2 regions of the Jeotgalicoccus sp. FSL K6-3177 genome follow, and region 1 is predicted to be linked to the other one. Evidence: riboswitches for the same ligand, from Rfam matches in the RefSeq annotation. Region 1 holds a riboswitch; the other holds the start of a gene.
What was found. Region 1 has a riboswitch for lysine ahead of MHH58_RS06755 (aspartate-semialdehyde dehydrogenase). Riboswitches for the same ligand answer to the same signal wherever they lie in the genome.

Region 1 (6,696 bases):
GATAGTATTCAGGATGAATGATGTGAATCCGGTCGGTATAACTTTGCATACCCCGCTGTACACCACAAAAAGACACCGGCTGCAGCCGGTGTCAAAAATCATCTTATATTTCCTTTTTATGTTCTGCTTCGTCGATAGTTTCACCGGGTCCGTCCCGCAGCTCTTTAGCACGGCGGCGGTTTCTCTTAACTACCCACATCGACATTGATACTACAAATGACAAGACTGCTAAAAATGCGGCGTATCCAGCCAGCGGTTGCCATTCGAGGTTGTCGTAAAAGTTCGGCAGCACAAAGGCTGCGATTCCCATAAGCACCAGCGTCAAAATCGGCATGATGAAATATCTTTTCGTAAAAAATCCGATAGCCATCGATAAAATGATTACTGCTAAAATAGTATATATATAAAACTGTACATCATTAACCATATCCTCACCTCTCTATAAATTATTACCCATTTTCCTGAAGTTCACTCACAGTTTCTAATGAATATACAATATTCAAAATCTTATGTATAATAAACTGTGTAACAAAGGGATAAAAAACCAGGGAGATGATTTAATGTCAGAGTTACAAAACAGACAGGATGTCGATGTCAATTACACATGGGATCTCAGTCCGTTATTTAAGGATGATAAAGCATGTGAGGCGGCGATTGATTCTGTTAAAGAGAAAATTGATTCTTTTGAAACGGAATTCCAAGGACAGATTGACGATGTCGCTGCTGCTGTTAAAGCAATTGACAGCTACCGTGATATTTTAGAACAGTTCGTCCTAATCGGTACATATTCGAACTTGCGTTTATCCGGAGACCGCGGAGATCAGCAGGCACAGAAACTTGGTGCACTGGTCGGCAATGCGGGTACTTCTTTAAGTTCGAAAACAAGTTTTTTACAAAGTGAATTATTAGCGAAAGATGAATCTTTCTTACAAGATATTGCTAAGGAGAAAGAGGAATACACAGGCTTTATTGAGGACTTACTGCGCAATAAACCTTACCAGCTGGATCAGAAGGTAGAAAAAGCACTCGCTTCCTTCTCTTCTGTCTTTAACGGACCTTACGATTTATATCAGAAAACAAAACTGCTCGATATTGATTTCGGTACGTTTACTGCTAACGGCAAAGAGTATTCTTTATCGTATCTTGCATTTGAAGGCGGTCTTGAATCGAATCCGGACAAGGAAGTGCGTCGTGCAGCCTTCAAGAAATTCTCAGAATCGCTGCGCCAGTATCAACATACAACTGCAGGTACTTACGACATACATTTAAAACAGGAGAAAGCGGAAGCTGACCTCCGCGGCTACGATTCTGTGATTGACTACCTGCTCCACGGCCAAAAAGTTGACCGTGAGCTGTACGACCGTCAAATCGACGTAATTACCGAGGAACTCGCTCCGCATATGAGACGTTACGCTAAACTTCTTCAAAAAGTGCACGGACTCGATAAAATGCGCTATGAAGATTTGAAGATTCCTTTAGACCCTGCGAGTGAACCGGAAATCAGCGTGGAAGAATCTCGCAAATATATTTTAGATGCGCTCGGTATTATGGGTGAAGATTATACGGATATGATTAACCGTGCCTATGACGAACGCTGGATTGATTTCGTTATTAACAAAGGGAAATCGACCGGCGCCTTCTGTTCGAGCCCTTACGGATCACATCCGTTTATCTTAATTTCATGGTCTTCTTTAATGGAAGAAGTTTTTGTTCTTGCCCATGAGCTTGGCCACGCAGGACATTTCTATAATGCCAACCGTGCGCAGAATATTTTTGACACTCGCCCGTCGATGTACTTTATCGAAGCGCCGAGTACGATGAACGAAATGCTGATGGCTAACCATCTGCTGAAAAACTCGGAAGATCCGAAATTTAAACGCTGGGTGATCAGTTCAATTATTTCACGCACGTACTATCATAACTTTGTGACCCACCTGCTGGAAGCAGCTTACCAGCGCGAAGTGTACAAACGCGTGGATAACTACGAAACTGTAACTGCGGAATCGCTGAATGAAATTAAACGCGGTGTGATTGAGAAATTCTGGGGTGACGATGTTGAAATTACTGAAGGTGCGGAACTGACTTGGATGAGACAACCCCACTACTACATGGGACTTTATCCGTATACGTACTCTGCGGGATTAACAATTGCAACTGAAATGTCGCAGCGTATTCTGAATGAGGGCCAGACCGCAGTTGACGAATGGCTGAAAGTTTTAAAAACAGGCGGCAAAGAAACGCCGGTTGAACTGGCGAAAATGGCAGGCATTGATATTACGACAGATGCTCCCTTGAAAAACACAATTCAATACATCGGCGAACTGGTGGATGAACTGGAAACGCTGACAGAAGAAATAGAAGGATAAAACAGATTTAAAGAACGGGGGGACATGAGTCCCTCCGTTTTTGTTTGTCTTTTTGAGGGTTCTAGTGATTTCTCTATATTAGTGACAATGAGCGTTGCTCATAGTCACGGAGAAGCGTTTAAGTGCCAATGAAGGTCGCCCATTGTCACGGAGAAGCGTTTAAGTGACAATGAAAGTCGCTCATAGTCACGGAGGAGCGTTTAAGTGACAATGAAAGTCGCTCATAGTCACAGAGGAGCGTTTAAGTGCCAATGAACAGCGCTCATAGTCACGCAAAGCCACCAAAAACTAAAAAAACGGAATCCCCTCCCAAGGATTCCGTCAATACAAGCTTATTTCTTCAAATGAGTTGCGCCGTTTACAAATTCGATCTTGTCTTCTTTTAAAAGTCCGCCTAAAGCGCGTTTAAACTGACCTTTTGACAAGTTAAATGCGGCTTTGATGTCTTCTGGTGAACTCTTGTCCGTGAATTCCATCATGTCGCCGTGCATCTGCATGTATTCCAGAATGCGTTCGCCATCTGTACCTAAGCGTTTGTAGGCTTTCTCCAAAAAGGAGCCGTTAACTTCGCCCTTGTCGTTGATGCCGATTACACGGAAGTTTACTTCCTGGCCGAGACGCGGTTCCTGTTCGCGTTCTGTTTCGTGGACAAATACTTTATAGCCTTCTTCGGATAAAATAAATGTGCCGACGCGGAGCAGACGGTAAGGACGCCCTTTCAGCCATTTGTTGCCGAGTGTTTCGTAGTCTTCTTTTTTCAGCGGCTGGAATTTTTCATCCACTTCTGTTTCTGTAATTAAGCGTCCGAACATCTGATCATCAGCTTCGACGCGAATCGTTGCATAGACCATGTCGCCGACTTGCGGCCATACTTCTTTCTTCCGCGGCAAATCGATCCACGGAATTAAAATTTCGCGCGGTGATCCGATATCGAGATAAGCGCCGTCGCGGTTAACTTCACTGACTCGGGCATAGCCGAATTTAGTCGCGGTAATGCTCGGCAGATTCGGTGTCGCAAACAGTTCACCCGAGCGGTTCGGGTAAATAAAGACCAGGACTTCTTCATCGATATCGTAGTCTTTATCCCCTTCGATTTCCGAACGGTTCATACGGATATACTTTTCGTCTTCTGTAACGAGAGTGTACGTCGAGCCCTCTTTTTTAATCACTTTTAAAAATTGTGTAGTACCTGAAATTTTTGTCATATAGACTCCTCATTAATATTGTTTCTATTGTGTATTATTCATTTATCGGTTAATGTTTAATATTGTGGTTTTTAAATAGTAAGCATACGGATGAACATACTGATATATTTAAATAATACCATATTTATGGTATTATCGCTTATGAATGTAAACTAAAACGATTGTTTTAATATAAAGGAGAATGCACATGCTGCAAGTTAGCGACGTGAGTCTGAGATTTGGAGACAGAAAATTATTTGAAGATGTAAATATTAAATTCACCCCGGGAAACTGCTACGGTTTAATCGGTGCGAACGGTGCCGGGAAATCCACTTTCCTGAAAGTCCTGACAGGTGAAGTTGACTCGGACGGCCACGTTATTTTAGGAGCGGACGAGCGTATGGCTTTCCTCCGCCAGGATCACTTCGGCTATGAAGATACGCGCGTACTCGATGTTGTAATGATGGGTCACGAAAAACTATGGTCTATTATGAACGAAAAAAATGAAATCTACATGAAACCGGACTTCTCGGATGAAGACGGCATCAGAGCCGCAGAGCTCGAAGGTGAATACGGCGAAATGGGCGGCTGGACTGCTGAAAGTGACGCTGAAACACTCCTTCACGGTCTTGGTATTCCCCATGAGCTGGTCGATAAAACAATGGGTGAAATCGACAACACGGCAAAAGTTAAAGTCCTGCTTGCACAAAGCCTGTTCGGCAACCCCGACGTGCTGCTTCTGGATGAGCCGACCAACGGTCTCGATATCGAAGCGGTACAGTGGCTGGAAGAATTCCTCATTAACTTTGAGAACACAGTGATTGTTGTATCCCACGACAGACACTTCCTGAACAACGTCTGTACGCACATTGCGGACCTCGACTTCGGCAAGATTCAGGTCTACGTCGGGAACTATGACTTCTGGTATCAGTCAAGTCAGATGGCACTGCAGATGTCTCAGGATCAAAATAAGAAAAAAGAAGAAAAGATTAAAGAGCTGAAAGACTTCGTTGCACGTTTCAGTGCCAACGCTTCAAAATCTAAACAGGCAACAAGCCGTAAAAAGATGCTTGAGAAAATTGAATTGGAAGATATTAAACCGTCATCACGCCGTTATCCTTTCGTCGGCTTTACAGCTGAAAGAGAAATCGGCAACGAGCTGTTAACAGTCAGAAATCTGACGCATTCAATCGACGGTGAAACGGTACTCGATAATTTAACGTTCACGCTCTCTCCTGACGATAAAGTTATTTTAACAGGCGGTTCTGAACTGCAGCGTACTACCCTGCTCCGCATTCTTGCTGGTGAAATTACGCCGGATTCAGGAGACGTCAACTGGGGTGTCACAACTTCACAGAGCTACTTCCCGAAAGATAACTCGGAGTACTTTGAAGGCGTTGATTTAAGCCTGGTTGAATGGCTGCGCCAGTACGCTCCGCCTGAAGAACAGACAGAAACCTTCCTTCGCGGATTCTTAGGAAGAATGCTGTTCAGCGGTGAAGAAGCGAAGAAAAAAGCAAGCGTCCTCTCAGGTGGAGAGAAAGTCCGTGCGATGCTCAGTAAAATGATGCTGTCGCAGGCGAACGTCCTCTTAATGGATGAGCCGACGAACCACCTTGACTTAGAGAGTATTACTGCAGTCAACGACGGTCTGAAGAAATTTAAAGGATCAATTATCTTCACTTCACATGACCTGGAGTTTATCAATACAATTTCAAACACGGTGCTCGATATCAGCAACAACACAGCACTTGTGAAGGAAATCGGTTATGAAGATTACCTTATTGAAAAAGGAATTATAAAGAAATAGAAATTATCTGTTTACTTTGAATACTTTGTTATGTATAATGACAATCAACATCAAAAACTGAATAGTACGGATGAGGCGCATCAATCAATAGTACTCATATACTTAACTTCTGCAAAGTGTATATGACGAAAGGGTGAGATGCCGAAATGTCCGGGAGCGCGCAGACCCCGGTTGTTGGATTCACAGGTTAAGAGCTATGGATTTGTCATTATTGACTCAATAATGGAGGGCATCGCTTGTATATACAATTTTAAAACAAGTCCGGTACCCGGGCTTGTTTTTTTATTTATATCATTCTATTCAGGAAAACTTCTAGGAGGCTGTATTTTATGAAACTCGCAATTGTCGGTGCAACAGGTGTCGTCGGTACAAAAATGCTGGAAATGGTGGAACAGTATAAAATTCCTTATAAGGAACTGGTCCTCTTCTCTTCCAAACGCTCCAGCGGAAAAGAACTGGAAGTAAATGGAGAAACGTATACAGTTCAGGAATTAACTGAAGACAGAACGAAAGATGGTTTTGATTATGTGGTTATGAGTGCCGGCGGTTCAACGAGTGAAAAGTTTGCCCCGCTCTTTGAAGAAGCCGGTGCAATTGTTATCGACAATTCAAGTTTCTGGAGAATGCATGAAGATATTGATTTAATCGTTCCGGAAATTAACTCACCTTCATTAAATCGTAAAATTATCGCGAACCCGAACTGTTCAACAATCCAGTCGGTTATCGCCTTACAACCTTTATATGATGCATTCGGAGTAAAACGCGTGCACTACGCAACATATCAGTCGGTTTCAGGTTCGGGTTCAGGCGGCATCAGAGACCTCGAAGAAGGCGCGAATGGTGCTGAGCCGACGACGTATCCAAAACCGATTTACAATAACGTGATTCCGCAGATCGATGTCTTTTTAGATGACGGCTATACGAAAGAAGAAGTCAAGATGATCGATGAAACGAAGAAAATTCTCGGAGATGATCAAATTGCGGTGACGGCAACATGTGTCAGAGTGCCGGTTATCTCAAGCCACAGCGTACAAATTAACGTCACGCTTGACCAGGAGGCGACAGAAGAAGAAGTCAGAGATGCGTTCCGCAATATTCCTCACATCGTCCTGATGGATAATCCTGCTGAAGGTGTTTATCCTACTCCGTATGAAGCGACAGATGAAAACGAAATTTACGTCGGCCGTATCCGCAAGGATCCGACGCTCGAAAACACTTTCCACGTATGGTGTGTCGGGGACAACATTCTTAAAGGCGCAGCGCAGAATACAGTGCAGATTCTAAAATCATTAATAGATAATAAATAAGGAGCGGATATATATGAGTCCGATTTTTG
Region 2 (6,696 bases), 670 kb from region 1:
GGGGTGTTATTGTTGTTCCGGCCCTGATGTTTTTTGGTCTTGAGCTCGGCCTGCTGCCGGCAATAACACCCCAGACTGCTGTCGGGACATCGAGTATGCTGCTGATATTCACGGGCATGAGTGCGATGATTTCATATGCGCGCAATAAGCAGGTGGACAGAGAGAACGGCATTTTATTTCTGATTGGACTGATGCCGGGGGCGCTCGCGGGATCTTATGCCAGCAGTTTATTTACAGTGGACAGCTTTAATCTGTATTTCGGTATATTTCTAATTTTTATCAGTATACTTCTCGTTGTCAGAAAGAAAATTAAACCGATGAAAGTATTCCAGAATCCTAAGTACTTAAAACCGCACCGTGATAATATGGGTAACATTTACCATTACGGATTTCCGCCTTATCTTGCAATTACGATAACTTTTTTCGTCGGATTTATAACGGGTCTGTTCGGTATAGGAGGCGGGGTTCTGATGACCCCGCTCATGCTGATGGTTTTCAGAATGCCGCCGACAATTGCCATCGGCACGAGCATGATGATGGTATTTTTCTCAGGTGTATCATCGGCCTTCGGCCACGTGCTCCAGAATAACGTCGTTTATACGTATATACTGATGCTCGTGCCTGCTGCTATCATCGGAGCGACTGCCGGAGTTAAAATTAATCAGCGGTTCAATTCGGACGGTTTAGTAGTACTGCTCCGGACCGTCCTGTTTATACTCGGTGCATACTTGATTTTACAAACAATTCTTTAAGGAGTGCTCGTATGGAAGTGAAAATTTATCATACTAATGATATACACAGTGCATTACATAATTATATGAAGTTTACGAGCTTCATAAAAAATAAAAGACGACAGTACAGAAATAATATGTTTTATGTCGATATCGGCGACCATGTTGACCGTTCACATCCTTATACAGAAGCGACGCTCGGAAAGGGCAATATCGAATTGTTGAATAATGCAACGTGCGACGTAGCGACACTCGGGAATAATGAAGGAATCACGCTGACCAAAGAGCAGCTGAAGCATTTATACGATGATGCAGAGTTCGATGTCATCTGTGCCAATCTGCGTGAAGTAGGAAGTAAACAGCCTTATTTTAAACCGTATACTATAAAGGAAACCGGCGGGATAAAAATCGGATTCATTGCAGCAACAGTTGAGTTTACTCCATTTTATCTGGCACTGGATTGGGAAGTGGCAGATGCTTTTGACTGGATAGAAAAATATTTAAGGGAACTCGAACCAAAGGTGGACGTTATTGTTATGATGAGCCATCTCGGTATGTATGACGACGAGACTCTGGCTAATAGATTTCCTGAAATTGATTTAATTTTATCATCCCATACGCATCACCATTTTGAAAAAGGAGAGCGCGTTAATGGTGTGCTGCTTGCAGCAGCCGGCAGATACGGTGAATATATCGGGGAAGTCACTCTCACTTTTGAAAATGGCAGGCTTACCGCGAAAAAAGCTGCGCTGATTGAATCAGATATCTTATCCCAGGTCGAAAACGATTATTATGATATAGGCAAAGCCAAATTAAAAAATAAAGTCATTAAAGAAGCGGCACTGCCGATAGACCGGCGACTTTATTCGGCTGGACGCTTCAGCTCGCTCCTTGCGTATATACTTAAAAATTTTACGGCCAGTGATGCAGGGCTCATTCATACGGGACTTATTGCGAGTCCGTTTGAAGGGGGAGCACTGACTGAATATGACTTGCATAAAGTGCTGCCGCACGCCATTAATGCTGTACAAATAGAGTTGACTGGACGCGAGATGAAAGAAATATTTACCCAGGCGAACCGTCAGGAGTATAAAGATGAAATCGTGCGCGGTCTCGGCTTCAGAGGAGACATTTTCGGCTGTTTTGTAACGCATAATATCCAGTATATCCAATCGGAACGCGAGTATTATATCGATAACGAACTCATCGATGAGAAGAAAAAATATAAGCTTGGAACGCTTGATATGTACACTTTCGGCAGGATTTTCCCGCAGTTCAGATATTCGAAAAAAGAGTATATTATGCCGGACCTGCTGCGCGATCTCGTAAAAAATTATATAGAATGTTTATAGTCTTTTAAAGCCGGGATATGCTATAATGTTAAGTAATCAAATAAATAAAGTAGAGGTTGCTCTTTTCAACAGTAAAGTATTTCAGCAGGCATGCGTTTAAGGATACTTAAAAGGGACAAGAGCCGAAGGATGATACCGGCAGGTATTTGTTCTGGGGTTCAGTTTAACAGGCTGGACACTGTCAGTTACATGATGCGCTACATTTAATAGATAAATCATAAATGCGTGCACTGTCAGCGTATTTATGATTTTTTTTATTGAAAAAATTTAGGAGGAAGAAAAATGGAGTCATTTTTAAATTGGGAATATATGCCGCTGATCCCGCCATTAATTACACTCATACTCGTAGTAATAACGAGAAGAGTAGGCATCAGTCTCGGTGCGGGAATTATTACATCAGCCTTCGTTATTGCGAATGGGCACTTTGGAGAATTTTTTAAATTGCTGTTCGATTCGTTTCTCGGCATATTTATTGAAGACGGCGGACTGAACACATGGAATGCCTACATATTAATATTTTTAACACTGCTCGGAATTATGACAGCATTTATGAATATGTCAGGTGGCGCGCGAGCGTTTACGAATTGGGCGCTGACAAAAGTTAAAACGCGCCGCGGTGCAGGTTTTATGACTGCAGTGCTTGGAATTATAGTGTTTATCGATGATTACTTCAGTGCTTTAATTGTCGGACAGGTTGCTAAGCCGATTACTGATAAATATAATATTTCGCGGGCAAAACTTGCTTATTTCGTCGATACGACAGCATCACCGGTAGCCGTTATGTCACCGGTATCGAGCTGGGGTGCAGGTATTATGGGAATGACAGCACCGGTATTAATCGGCGCTGGAATGACACATATATCACCCTTTCAGAGTTTTATGTATATGATTCCAATGAACTTTTATGTTATCTCGGCACTTGTTATGATGTTTATCGTTATTTCTTTTAAACTGGATATCGGTCCGATGAGGAAACAGGAGAACCTGGCGATTAACGAAGGAATATTACGTGATAAAGTGCCTGAATTTGCAGAACAGGATGAAGACCTGCCTGTGCATGATGGTGCAGGTGCCAGCGCCTTAATTATTCCGATTGCAGGACTTGCTGTCGGAGTAATCGGAGCGATGTATGTGACCGGTGCGATGGAAGCAGGGACCTGGAGTCTGATGCCTGTGCTGGAAAGTACCCTCGTGACACATTCACTGCTTACAGGAGGCATTATCGGTCTCGTGCTGGCACTGTTCTATTACTTCAGACATACGAGAAATGATAATGAATTCAGCAAGAGACATGTCTGGCTCGGTATTAAAACAGGATTTTTAGCGATGTTTCCGGCCATGCTTATACTGACTTTTGCCTGGATGATCGGCGGGTTAATCAGTGAACTCGGCACCGGCGGCGTTCTTGGTTCAATGGTGGAAAACTCAAGCCTTCCAGTAGCGCTGCTGCCGGCAGTAGTATTTATTGTTGCTTGCTTTATGGCACTTGCTACAGGTACAAGTTGGGGTTCTTACGGCATACTGATTCCTGTTGCTGGAGAAATTATTATTGCACTTGGTGCAACGGAATTACTCCTCCCGTCAATCGCAGCTGTACTTGCAGGCGGTGTATTTGGAGACCACTGTTCACCGATTTCCGATTCGACAATTCTGTCTTCTACCGGTTCCGGCAGCGATCACATTGTCCACGTTATGACGCAGTTGCCGTATGCTTTAACTTCAGCTTTAATCGGACTGCTCGGCTTTGTTGTGCTCGGATATACAGCTAACGTATACTTTGGTTTGCTGAGCGTTATAATTGGACTGCTTGCAGTTTATATTATTGCTAAATTTATCTACCGCCCGGTAGCTAAACAAAACGCATAATGGTAAAAACTGTGATATCATAAATGTATCAGTTTGATTAAAGGGTGTGCGTCTATGATTACTATTGATCATATGAACTTTGAACTCGTGGAGAATTACCGCGATGCATTTGATGAAGAAGTTTTTATCGAAAAATACAGCGAGCTATTGAATAAGTACGATTATATTGTCGGTGATGTCGGTTATGAAAAATTAAGACTTGCCGGTTTTTATAAAAATTCAAAACGTAAAGTGGAACCGGACAAACGTGTCAATGCCATCGAAGAGTACTTGAATGAATACTGCAACTTCGGCTGTGCTTATTTTATATTAAGAAAAGTTTCAAAACAGGAACTAAAAGAACAGGCTGAAGAGTCTGGTGAAGAAATTAAGGAAGAGGCCGGGTCGTAAAACCCGGCTTCTTTTTTGTATGATATGATAAGAGAGAATAATTATGATGAGGTGTAGAAATGTATTTTGTGGATAAAAAGCTTTTAAACAAACGTCTCGACTACATTGAAGGTCTGGCAGAAACGATTGATACTGATAACAAATTGGCACTTGAGAGAGCATGTCATATGCTGATCGAAGCGACAGTTGACGTCGGCAATATGATTATCGATGCATTTATATTAAGAGATCCTGGGAACTATCAGGATGTGCTTGATATTCTGGCTCAGGAAAAAGTTATAGGACCTGAAGATGCTGAGAAGTTTAAGAATACACTGAAGTGGAGAAAAGAGCTGACGAGAAATTACCAGTCGGTAGATCATGCCGCAATGCGCGCAGATTTCAAAGAGAATATCAGCGCCTATAAAAACTTTAAGGCGAGTATTGAGCACTTTTATAAAAACGACCCGCAAGCAGTCACAGCTTTCAGCAGTGATACAGATGTATAAAGGGTACTTAATAGATCTCGATGGTACAATGTTTAATGGTGATAAAGTTATTGAGGGAGCCGTGAACTTTATCGATCGTTTAAATAAGGCAGGTATACCCTATTTATTTCTGACGAATAACGCGACAAGACAGCCGTCTGAAATTCTGAAAAAATTTGAGGGTATGGGGTTTACGACGGCAAAAAACCATATATATACTTCAGCTGACGCTATGAAAGTTTATCTGGAGGAGGCCTTTGACATACCGTCTGTATATATAATCGGCACGGAAAGTTTTAAAAATACACTGACGCATGATGGAACTGCTGTTTTTAATGATTATGCACCGGATGCTGTTGTAATGGGGCTCGACACATCTATTACCTTCGATAAAATTCTTACCGCCTGCCGGCTGATTCAAAACGGAGCGCAGTTTCTCGCAACAAATCCCGATATAAAAATTAAAACATCTTACGGTTTCTCTCCGGGGAACGGATCCTTCGTTAAACTGGTCAGCGAAGTAACGGGAGTAAATCCGGTTATCACCGGGAAACCGAACAGCTATATTTTGAGCGGGGCTTTAGCGCGTCTCGGCATGCTTAAAGAGGAAGTGGCGATGATCGGCGATAATTACGATACTGATATTATGACTGGGATTAACGGCGGTATCGATACAATTCACGTTGGCACAGGAGTTCATTCAAAAGAAGAAGTGATGAGTAAAAGAGTGACGCCCGCGTATACGATTAATACGCTTAACGACTGGAAGCTGTAAACTTATGAACCTTCATGTTAACCTTTATATTTTTATGGTTAACATGAAGGTTCTTTCCTGTTATTATATAACTAAACCAAATAACAGGAGAAAAGATATGAAAACTAAACACCTTGTTTTTGCTGCTTTATTTACCGCGCTGATTGCAATTGGTGCACAGATTAGAATACCGCTTGGACCGGTGCCATTTACACTGCAGGTGCCGATGGTGCTGCTGGCCGGTATGCTGCTCGGAAAAAAATTGGGTTTGATTTCCATTATGGCTTATATCGGAATCGGCCTGATCGGCATCCCGGTGTTTGCAGGCTCGGGCGGGCTTGGTTCTCTCGTCTCTCCGTCCTTCGGATTCGTGCTCGGATTCATACCGGGCGTTGTAATTACTGCCATGGGCGGAAGTGAAGAAATTAAAAGAATGATTGCTTTTACGCTGCTCGGCATGAGTGCGATATTTATATGCGGCGTATTGTACTTCTCGTTTATTATGAGTGCTGTAATTGGAACTCCGATGTCCTTAACTCAAATACTGATGGCTGCTGTTGTGCCGTTTTTAATTAAGGACATTATTCTTGCAGTGCTGACTGTTATGTTTGCAAAAGCTTTAACAGGAAGAGGGCTTGTTCTCGCATAAGAATAGGACTTTCAAATGATGGATTTTTAAGTGTCTTTCTATTATAATGTACTGTATACGAAGTAATGCTCATAAATTGATTGGAGTGAACTAATTATGGCAGTCAGTCAGGATACAATGTACGAACAAGTTGAGGAAGTATTAAATAAATTACGTCCGTTCCTTCTGCGTGATGGCGGAGACGTTGAACTCGTAGATGTTGAAGACGGTATTGTGAAGCTCAGACTTCTCGGAGCATGCGGAACATGCCCAAGTTCAACGATTACTCTTAAAGCCGGTATCGAACGTGCACTTCTTGAAGAAGTACCGGGATTTGTTGAAATCGAGCAGGTATTTTAAATCGCAACTAGAGACGGGCCGTCTCTAGTTTTTTTATTTTTCAGAGTGAGGAGAATGACCAATGTATACAATTGTAGAGTTTTGCAACGCTAATATGCAAAAAGGGACTCACGATGTGTATGCTCAGCTGGATAAAAATCCGGCAATC

Region 2: linked by a shared signal. The riboswitch ahead of MHH58_RS03505 (Na+/H+ antiporter NhaC family protein) and the one ahead of MHH58_RS06755 (aspartate-semialdehyde dehydrogenase) in region 1 are both predicted to bind lysine.

What each region holds. Positions count from the first base shown of each region.
Region 1 is NZ_JBBOSK010000001.1:1,352,092-1,358,787, reverse strand. It holds gene MHH58_RS06775 (hypothetical protein) at 104-427, opposite strand; gene pepF (oligoendopeptidase F) at 561-2,366, shown strand; gene MHH58_RS06765 (CvfB family protein) at 2,699-3,571, opposite strand; gene MHH58_RS06760 (ABC-F family ATP-binding cassette domain-containing protein) at 3,759-5,360, shown strand; lysine riboswitch at 5,423-5,601, shown strand; gene MHH58_RS06755 (aspartate-semialdehyde dehydrogenase) at 5,690-6,667, shown strand; gene dapA (4-hydroxy-tetrahydrodipicolinate synthase) at 6,681-6,696, shown strand, end outside.
Region 2 is NZ_JBBOSK010000001.1:682,536-689,231, forward strand. It holds gene MHH58_RS03495 (sulfite exporter TauE/SafE family protein) at 1-752, shown strand, start outside; gene MHH58_RS03500 (bifunctional metallophosphatase/5'-nucleotidase) at 764-2,083, shown strand; lysine riboswitch at 2,126-2,291, shown strand; gene MHH58_RS03505 (Na+/H+ antiporter NhaC family protein) at 2,366-3,949, shown strand; gene MHH58_RS03510 (YutD family protein) at 4,004-4,339, shown strand; gene MHH58_RS03515 (DUF86 domain-containing protein) at 4,399-4,827, shown strand; gene MHH58_RS03520 (TIGR01457 family HAD-type hydrolase) at 4,820-5,581, shown strand; gene MHH58_RS03525 (biotin transporter BioY) at 5,679-6,209, shown strand; gene MHH58_RS03530 (NifU family protein) at 6,306-6,548, shown strand; gene MHH58_RS03535 (DUF1450 domain-containing protein) at 6,610-6,696, shown strand, end outside.